Regions from separate parts of the Sphingobium sp. WTD-1 genome, predicted to be linked through region 1. Evidence: predicted binding sites of a transcription regulator. Region 1 holds the regulator's gene; each other region holds the start of a gene.
The links. The regulator LexA, encoded in region 1, represses DNA repair genes until DNA is damaged. The targets are predictions, from matches to a motif close to GTTCCNCNCTTGTTCT.
Positions count from the first base shown of each region.

Region 2: the regulator LexA is predicted to act here: its motif matches at 958-973, upstream of N6H05_RS22650 (DUF6771 family protein).
Region 3: the regulator LexA is predicted to act here: its motif matches at 1,142-1,157, upstream of uvrA (excinuclease ABC subunit UvrA).
Region 4: the regulator LexA is predicted to act here: its motif matches at 1,215-1,230, upstream of N6H05_RS04330 (MmcB family DNA repair protein).

Region 1 covers NZ_CP119127.1:2,735,254-2,737,452, reverse strand. Annotated here, with positions in the region: gene N6H05_RS13635 (molybdopterin molybdotransferase MoeA) at 1-382, shown strand, start outside; gene lexA (transcriptional repressor LexA) at 495-1,172, shown strand; gene N6H05_RS13625 (nuclear transport factor 2 family protein) at 1,280-1,996, shown strand; gene N6H05_RS13620 (ComEC/Rec2 family competence protein) at 1,973-2,199, opposite strand, start outside.
Region 2 covers NZ_CP119127.1:4,558,143-4,560,341, reverse strand. Annotated here, with positions in the region: gene N6H05_RS22655 (trypsin-like peptidase domain-containing protein) at 1-439, shown strand, start outside; gene N6H05_RS22650 (DUF6771 family protein) at 753-944, opposite strand; gene N6H05_RS22645 (hypothetical protein) at 1,094-1,384, opposite strand; gene N6H05_RS22640 (hypothetical protein) at 1,492-2,199, opposite strand, start outside.
Region 3 covers NZ_CP119127.1:3,768,232-3,770,430, reverse strand. Annotated here, with positions in the region: gene uvrA (excinuclease ABC subunit UvrA) at 1-1,132, opposite strand, end outside; gene N6H05_RS18570 (YadA family autotransporter adhesin) at 1,373-2,199, shown strand, end outside.
Region 4 covers NZ_CP119127.1:856,164-858,362, forward strand. Annotated here, with positions in the region: gene N6H05_RS04320 (DUF1491 family protein) at 1-291, shown strand, start outside; gene N6H05_RS04325 (cell wall hydrolase) at 467-1,138, shown strand; gene N6H05_RS04330 (MmcB family DNA repair protein) at 1,242-1,748, shown strand; gene N6H05_RS04335 (hypothetical protein) at 1,769-2,143, shown strand; gene N6H05_RS04340 (ankyrin repeat domain-containing protein) at 2,162-2,199, opposite strand, start outside.

The DNA.
Region 1 (2,199 bases):
CAAGATCGCGATGCGGCCGGGCAAACCGCTGATGGCGGGACGCCTCGGCAATGCAATCTTTCTCGGCCTGCCGGGCAACCCGGTCTCCGCCTTCGTCACCGGCACGCTGTTCCTCTGTCCGCTGGTCCGCCATCTCGCCGGATCGCGCGCGCCATTGCCGCCGGTCGTGCAGGCCCGCCTTGCCGCGCCGCTCGGTGCGACGGCCGAACGCGACGATTATCTGCGGGCGTATCGCGGGGCTGACGGCATCGTCTCGGTCACCGCGCAGGACAGCGCCGCCACCGCCGCCATGGCGCTGGCCGACTGCCTGATCCGCCGCCCGGCCGGCTCAGCCCCCGCCATTGCCGGCGACATGGTGGACATCATCCCCCTGACCGCCTGACTATCTGACTGCCTGACGACCGGGCCGGCAAAAGCGGCGCATGGCTTAACGCGCTTGACTTGCCCCTTTCCGTTTCCTATGCGTTCTTCATTCGTTCCATGGAGGACCGCCGATGTTGACGCCCAAGCAGCAGGAATTGCTGAGCTTCATTCAGACCCGGCTGGAAGAAGGCGGCGTGTCCCCTTCGTTCGAGGAGATGAAGGACGCGCTCGACCTGCGCTCCAAGTCCGGCATCCACCGGCTGATCAATGCGCTGGAGGAGCGAGGCTTCATCCGCCGCCTGCCCAACCGCGCCCGCGCGCTCGAAGTGCTCAAGCTGCCCGACGCGATGCATCGCGCGCCGGCTCCGGCCATTCCGACGCCCAAGATATCGGCGCCCGCCGTGCTGCTGCCGACCGCCGCCAATGACGTGATCGAAATCCCGCTGCACGGCCGCATCGCCGCCGGCGTGCCGATCGAGGCGATGGAAAGCCACACCATGCTCTCCGTCCCCGCCGCCTTGCTCGGCTCGGGCGATCATTATGCGCTCGAAGTGTCGGGGGATTCGATGATGGAGGCCGGCATTCTCGACGGCGACTTCGCGCTGATCCAGCGCACCGATGTCGCGCGCGAGGGCCAGATCGTCGTCGCCCTGATCGACGACGCTGAAGCCACGCTCAAATATTTCCGCCGCGAAGGCAGCCGGGTTCGGCTCGATCCCGCCAATGCCGCCTATGAACCGCAGATCTACGATTCGCGCCAGGTCCGCATCCAGGGCAAGCTCGCCGGGCTGCTGCGCCGCTACAACTGACCCGGTGAGCGGCGGACCAGCGTTCCGCCGCTTCCGACTTGCAATCCCGCATGGGCAGCCCGCTGCAACCATGATAGCATGGCGCCGCGTTACAGGGGGTCTGGCCCATGTCCTATTTGCGCTCCATCTGTCCGGCCATCATCCTGCTATGTGCCTCTCCTGCGTTCGCGCAGGATAACGAACAGACCCTTGCCCCTTTCCGCAGCCTGATCGAAACGCGCCTGGCCGCGCTCAAGAGCGGCGACATCCCCAAATATATGGCGATGCTCGACAAGGATTATGTCGTCGTTTCCGATCTGGGCGAGCGCCGCACCCGCGCCGACCTGCCCGCCTATCTGCCGACCATCTCCAACCCGGCGCGCACCTATGCCATCCAGTCGATCCACGCCCGCATCCTCGACGACATCGCTCTGGTCGATGCCGAAATCCGCGAGGACATGGCCGATGCCGTCGGCGGCTGGCACGAAAGCGATATCTTCGTGCGTCAGGGCGGCCGCTGGCTCTATCTGCACCGGCAGGACAGTTCGATCCTCTACCCGCCCACCCCCGTGCCCGCCGATACCGACCCTCTCGACGCTTATGTCGGCCAATATCGCTCGGCCGCCGGCCTGACGGACTTCATCACCGCGCGCGACGGCACGCTCTACGGCCAATCGACGTCACAGGATGCGCCGACTGCCCTGATCCATGTCGGTCCGGGCGCCTTCGCCATCCCCGGCGGCGCGGACCTGCTGGTCTTCACCCGGTCGCCCACCGGCGCGGTGACCGGCCTGATCGGTCACCTCACCAGCGGCCAGATATCAACCTCCGCCAAACTGCCCTGACACCCGCCGCCGCGCCGCCGGTCGCACGATCCAGGGATGCGCGTCGCCGGGCCGATGGACGGTGTGAACTTTGCCGCCTTCAAGGCCAATCGACAGGCCCCCGGTGCGCGATAGCAGCCGGCGGTCGATCTTCATCCAGCGCGGCCGGCACCACCGGGGCAGGCCCCGGTCGCTGATGACGATATCGGCCGCCGCGCAGTCCC
Region 2 (2,199 bases), 1.8 Mb from region 1:
AGAGCATTGCATATCGCCGTCCGGTATAGTTGAGTTGTATCACCCGACGAAGCCGTCGAATAAATTCGCGGCGTCCGTGAAGCATCGATGCCCAGATCGCGATCTGGCCGTTCTCGACCATGCAATCCCCAACAACGAATTCTATGAGCTCGAAACCGCCGGCAAGGCAGCCGCGACAGGCGATGCCACGACCGCGATCGGGTATCCCGGTTATGGACCCGGCGACAGACTGAACATCCGACCTGGCGCAGTTACGTCCCTGCCAACTAAGAGTGCGGTGAAGATGGTCGAGGTCCAGCAGATGCTGACGCCGGGCATGTCAGGAGGGCCATTGCTGGATGTGGATGACCGCGTCGTTGGCGTCGTTCACAAGGGCGGCCATGATCATGGTCGGCAACTCGCTATTGCCATATCTGAACTGCATGCTTGGCTGCCCTGACCTGATTAGCCGAACCGGCTAATCGCGCAGGCGCCGAACCAGCCGTTTCCAGCTTGCTTCACTGTTCATCCAGTCAGGCCGGTCCGGTTGTCGAGGCGTTGGAGCAAATCGTTCAGGATGTCCCCGACAGCGCGTGCAGCGCAGGTGCGATCCGACGGTTTCCATAGCGGTGTTCCAGCAATGCGCGAGGAACCAGCGGTTGAGTTTGTCAGCATCGATTACTCCTGAGTGGCCGCATCTGCAGATGATGAAAAGATTGACGTTTCGGTGGGCATAATCGCCGAGGTTCCGCAGGGGGACGTTCGCCCCCACGTCAGAGGGGAAGGGTCATCTGCCTGCGATCAAAGTGAGGCGGCTGACGTTCCATGGCCACTATAATTGTTTGGGCCAGTTCTACAGCGGCTTGCTCCCGCAACCGTTCGTTCGGCGCCGTCAGTGCCACTCGTGCCCACCCAGGGGCGTTCAGAGGGCTCTGCGCGAGCCAGAGAGGATCGGGCTGTGTCATGTCCGGCAATATGCGAACAAAAAGAGAACATAGCAAGAGCCTGTTCTTCGGCTAACGAAGTTGATGGATGGGCTTGGACTAGCCGAAAGGGGGGGCGGTCCCTCATCCCGGTGCGGCGACAGGTTACGCTGAGGACGTGCCTATTCCTGTCAGTCGTCGGAAAGGAGAGACGCGAAGCCGTGGATCGTGAATGGCATGGCGGCGTCAGGCACCTTCGCCTCACCTGGAACCTCATGCATGAGTAGCAGCATGCCCTCATGTGGAAGATAGGCGCAGCCAAATCCCTTCTCCCGTCGCTGTTGCGCGGCTTCGAGAACGGCTGCGCGGTAGGCGTCATGGACCTTATTTCCGACATGCAGCTTGGTTAGATCGATGAAGCCCAGTGCATCGCCATTCGGGCCCTCTTCGCTGACGCCGAAGATCATGGTTTCATCGGGCATTTCGAATCCTCATTTCATTTCGCGAACATTCGCGAAGTGTGTTTCCAAGCATGACGACATCGGCGCGCGGGGCCTCGATGATCATCTGGTCGCGCGCCATTGCGCCTTTAATCGCGGCCTCGACCGCGAGGCATAGCAAAGCTGTGCTGTTCGCTTGCATCTGGATCTGTGCGGCCTTTCGGCTTGATGGCTAATTCGAACTTGATGTCGCTCGCCTGCGAAGCGATCCCGCGAGTAACTGCCTCAGATAGGTAGGTTCCCTCCGCATCGCCCCCGGTGATTTCAGATTCCCGATCGAGGCCATTGGGCACCGGCTCTGGCGCTCGAGAAGCAAGGCGTTCCAACCGCGCATCCAATGCTGCAGCGCCAGGGCCACCGGTTCGCGCCCAAGTAGCCCCTAAATCGATCCCCGCCCGATGGAATTCTGACACTCGCTCATAACGGCCGACGGCTGCCATCGTGATGTCCTTTTGACCCAGGCCGTCCTTTTCCAGTGTTCGGATGCCCATGCTGGATACGAGCTCCTGAGCGGGCTTGGCGATCGCCATGCCTCGGCTGACGCTTAGGACTCCGCCTCGGCCGATCAGTTCGAGGCCACGCGCCTCTTCCTGAGTGGCGACGTCGTAGAGGATCATCCGGGCTTTTTCATTTGGCGAGAGGGCCCCATTCGCCGCCTCGTAGATTTCCGCACGGACAAAGGCGCGTTCGGTCGCCGCAAACCGGTGCTCGTTGAGAGGCATCCCGGCATCGCCAAGGGTCAGGACCGCGCGTTCAAGGGCTGGATCAACAGCGATCGTATCGTCGCGGTAGCGAAG
Region 3 (2,199 bases), 1.0 Mb from region 1:
TGCCGCCGGTGCCGTGGAGGATGATGAGCTTCACCTCGCCCGGCAGCTCGGCCCAGGGGGTGTCGAGGGAGAAGCCGAACTCCTTGGCGAGGGAGCCCAAGACCTGCATATAATAGGGGCTGGGCGGGTTGGACTTGGCCCAGGGGACGACGGCGCCCTTCTTCAGGGAGAGGGCTTCGTTGGGGACGACCAGTTCGGGGTCGAACTCCTGCCGCTCGCCCAGGCCGTCGCAGGCCGGGCAGGCGCCCATGGGGGCGTTGAAGGAGAAGAGGCGCGGCTCGATCTCGGGAATGGTGAAGCCGCTGACCGGGCAGGCGAATTTCTCGGAAAAGACGATGCGGTTGGCGGGGATGCCGGCATTCTTCATCTTGCCCGCGGACTGGGCTTCGTCCTCGCGGCCGGGGACGACGCCCTCGGCCAGGTCGACAAAGGCGAGGCCGTCGGCGAGCTTGAGCGCCTGCTCGAAACTGTCGGCGAGGCGGGTGGCCATGTCGGCATTGACCGCCAGGCGATCGACCACGACCTCGATGTCATGCTTGTATTTCTTGTCGAGGGCGGGGGCGTCCTCGATCAGGTAAAGCTCGCCGTCGATGCGGACGCGGGTGTAGCCCGCCTTCTGCCACTCGGCCAGTTCCTTGCGATATTCGCCCTTCCGCCCGCGCACGACCGGGGCGAGCAGGTAGAAGCGGGTGCCTTCGGGCAGGAGCATGACCCGGTCGACCATCTGGCTGACGGTCTGCGCGCTGATCGGCTCGCCGGTGGCGGGCGAATAGGGGATGCCGACGCGCGCCCAGAGCAGGCGCATATAGTCGTAAATCTCGGTGACGGTCGCGACGGTGGAGCGCGGGTTGCGGCTGGTGGTCTTCTGCTCGATGCTGATCGCGGGGGAGAGGCCCTCGATATGCTCGACATCGGGCTTCTGCATCATCTCCAGGAACTGGCGCGCATAGGCGGAGAGCGACTCCACATAGCGGCGCTGCCCCTCGGCATAGATGGTGTCGAAGGCGAGGCTGGACTTGCCCGAGCCGGAAAGGCCGGTGATGACGATCAGGGCGTCGCGGGGCAGATCGACGTCCACGCCCTTGAGATTATGCTCGCGCGCGCCGCGCACCGAAATATGGGTCAGACTCATGGGGGCGTTGTTCCAGATTTGTTCCGTGGGGGCAAGGGGTGCCGGCCGTGACGCCAAGGAAGATAGGATGCCATCGGCGCAGATGCCAGACGGGTGCGATTTCGACGCATCGCCAAAGCCTTGCGAAGCGCTTCGGCGCGATTAAGACACGCTTCGTGGGGGAAGAGGGGATGATTCGGGGGCTTGGCTGAGAGCGATCCCCTCCGACTGCACCGTTGGTCTGTAGGAGTAGTCTGTTTCATGATGAAGAAATTTGGCCTGTCGCGCAGCGTCGCGGCGGGGATCAGCCTGTGCGCGCTCGCCACGGCCGGTATGGCGCGCGCCGATGAGACGGTGGAATGCAATGCAGGAAGTGGCGATCAATCGACGGAATGTGGCGTCGATGCCAAGACTTTTGCGGATATGGCAACCGCAATCGGGGCAGGGGCGATAGCCAGGGATTATGGGGCCACGGCGATAGGCGCCGATGCCTATGCCGGAAGTCCAATGCTGACAGGCACCGCCTTCCAGACGGCGATCGGCGCTTCGAGCCGTGCCACCGGAGATTATGCCACAGCCGTCGGTTTCGGAAGCTCGGCTGACGACAGGGGCGTTTCTATGGGGTTCAGGGCCTCGGCCGCGCGTTCAGGAGCCGCGATTGGCACATCGTCCATGGCGGCAGAATCGTCGATTGCGATTGGTGATCTTGCGGCTGCGAGCAACGTCGGCACAATTGCGCTTGGCAATATGAGCGTATCGAGTGGGACCAATTCGGTTGCGATGGGCATCGGCGCGCAGGCCAGTGGTGACGTGGCGATATCCATTGGCGCAGGTGCGACGGCGGACGCCTATGGCACTGCCATCGGCGGAAGCGCCAGCAGCTATTCTGTGGCGTCAGGTTCTTCCGCGCGAGCCTATGGCCAGCAGTCGGTAGCCTTGGGAAGCAGCGCCTATGCCGTGCGCGACAATAATGTCGCGGTGGGATATGGTTCGATTGCGGAAGCCGCCAATAGTGTGGCATTCGGCTCTCGCGCCAAGACGATCATATTGGCGGATAATAGCGTTGCGCTTGGCAATGGTTCGATTGC
Region 4 (2,199 bases), 1.9 Mb from region 1:
AAGCGGGTGAATGCCGCCGGCGGCTTTGCCATGATCTTGGCCAAGGGCGACGAGATGAGCGGCGTCGTCCTGGTCCAGGTGATGGACAAGGGGCGGGAATCCGCAATTTTCGAGCGGGTATCGAACTTTCGCGGCGGCCATGCATTGATGCGCTGTGGACCCCCTGCGGAAGAGGGGCCTCAGGCGTTCGCTGCCTATGCCGAACGCCGGCGCAGGTCGGACCCCGACCTGTGGCTGGTGGAGCTTGATATCGCGGATGCGGAACGGTTCGCCGCTCAAACGATCTGCTGATCGTTGACTCCTTGCACGCGCGCGGGCAATGGCGGCCAACGCTGAACGCGCAGGTTGCCTGCATTCGTCCATGGGGGGCGGGCCGGTAAACACGCAGACGGGGGGCGGCCGAACGTCACAGAATATCGGTTACAATCGACGTTTCTGGCCAATAACCGCACGATTTTGAGCAATAATGAGTTTTCGTCTGAAGGCCGCGATCATCGCGGCATTTACGCTGTCGGCCGCTGCGGCTGTTACGGCGTCGGACATGTCGAGCGCCAGCGAGGCCTCCCTGTCCACGGTTTCCCTGCCGGAAACCGCCGCGCTGACTAGCGCACCCACGGCCGGCACCAAGCCAGCCGTCGTTTTCGCTGCGCCGCAAGAAGTCGCGCAGTCGCTGGATTCCGGCTCCAAGGCTGGCAGCAATTTTTCGACCGATACTGAGCCCAAGGCCGAGACCCTGGCAGCCCTGGTTGATGCGCAAGGCGCTCCCGAGGATGTCGAAGGCGACATGAAGTGCCTGGCCGGTGCGGTCTATTTCGAATCCAAGGGTGAAACGCTGGAGGGCCAGCTGGCCGTTGCCCGCGTCATCATCAACCGCGCCAAGTCGGGCCGCTTCGCTAGCAGCCTGTGCGGTGTCATCTATCAGCCGAGCCAGTTCAGCTTCGTGCGTGGTCACGGCATGCCGCCGATCAACATCGCCAGCGATTCCTGGCGCGAGGCGGTTGCGATCGCGCAGATCGCCCTGGACGACAGCTGGGACAGCCAGGCCGAAGGCGCGCTGTTCTTCCATGCCCGCCGCGTGTCGCCGGGCTGGGGCAAGACCAAGCTGGCGTCGATCGACAATCACGTCTTCTATCGCTGATCCGCGCTCACCGCGCGACAGTGACGCCCTTTTGAAGGCCGGTTCGGACCCCATGTCCGAATCGGTCTTTTCTTTTGTTCTCTTCTTGTTCTAGTCTGGTGCCATGACCATCCAAGACGCCCCTCAAGACGCCGGTCGCTCTTCACCGCTGACCGACGGGACCGCGCTGGCGGTTGCGCGCGGTACGCTGCGCTTGTTCCATCGCCATGACATGAACGGCCTGTTGGAAGTGCCGCTGCCCAATGGCCGACGCGCCGACATCATGGCGATCGACAGCGCCGGGCGCCTGACCATCGTCGAGATAAAGTGCAGCCGGGCGGACCTGCTGGGCGACATGAAATGGCCGGATTATTTCGATTATTGCGACCGCTATTTCTGGGCGGTGCCATTGGGTTTCGACACCAGCCTGTTCGACAGCGAGGCATTGTGGCCGACGCGCACCGGCCTGATCGTCGCCGACCAATATGATGCCGAACTGGTGCGTGCCGCGCCGTTCGAGCCGCTGGCCGCCGCCCGGCGCAAGGCAGAGACGCTGCGTTTCGCCCGCCGCGCCGCCCGCCGCCTGTCGGCGCTGGCCGACCCGGATTATGCGACGAAATTGGGCTGGTAATATCAGAAGAAGGGTGGTCGATGCGCTCGCATCTGGAATTTCGATCGGCAGTTTATGCAGACGATGGGGCGGCCATCGCCCAGGTTCTGGCCGAACGCCTGCCTCATTATGGCTTTCAAGCCCAGCCGATCGTTCAGGAGGATTGGGGCTGGTGCGTTCCGATCGCGCATGAGGCCTTCTCACTGTGGATCGGATGTGGCCACTATCTGGAATATCCTGACGGTGTGCTTTGTTTCATCGAACCTTCACGGCCCTTTGTGAGACGTTGGTTTCGTCGAATCAGCACCATGCAGACGGTAGAAAGGCTGGCTGATGCCCTAGAGGCGATTGTCGACGCCAGTGGCGAAGCGAAGCATATCCGCTGGTGGACTGACGATGAAGTGGCCGCGGGCTAAGCACGGCCACCCGGCGTTTCAGAAAACCGGACCCTGGACCGGGCCTTTGGGCGCTG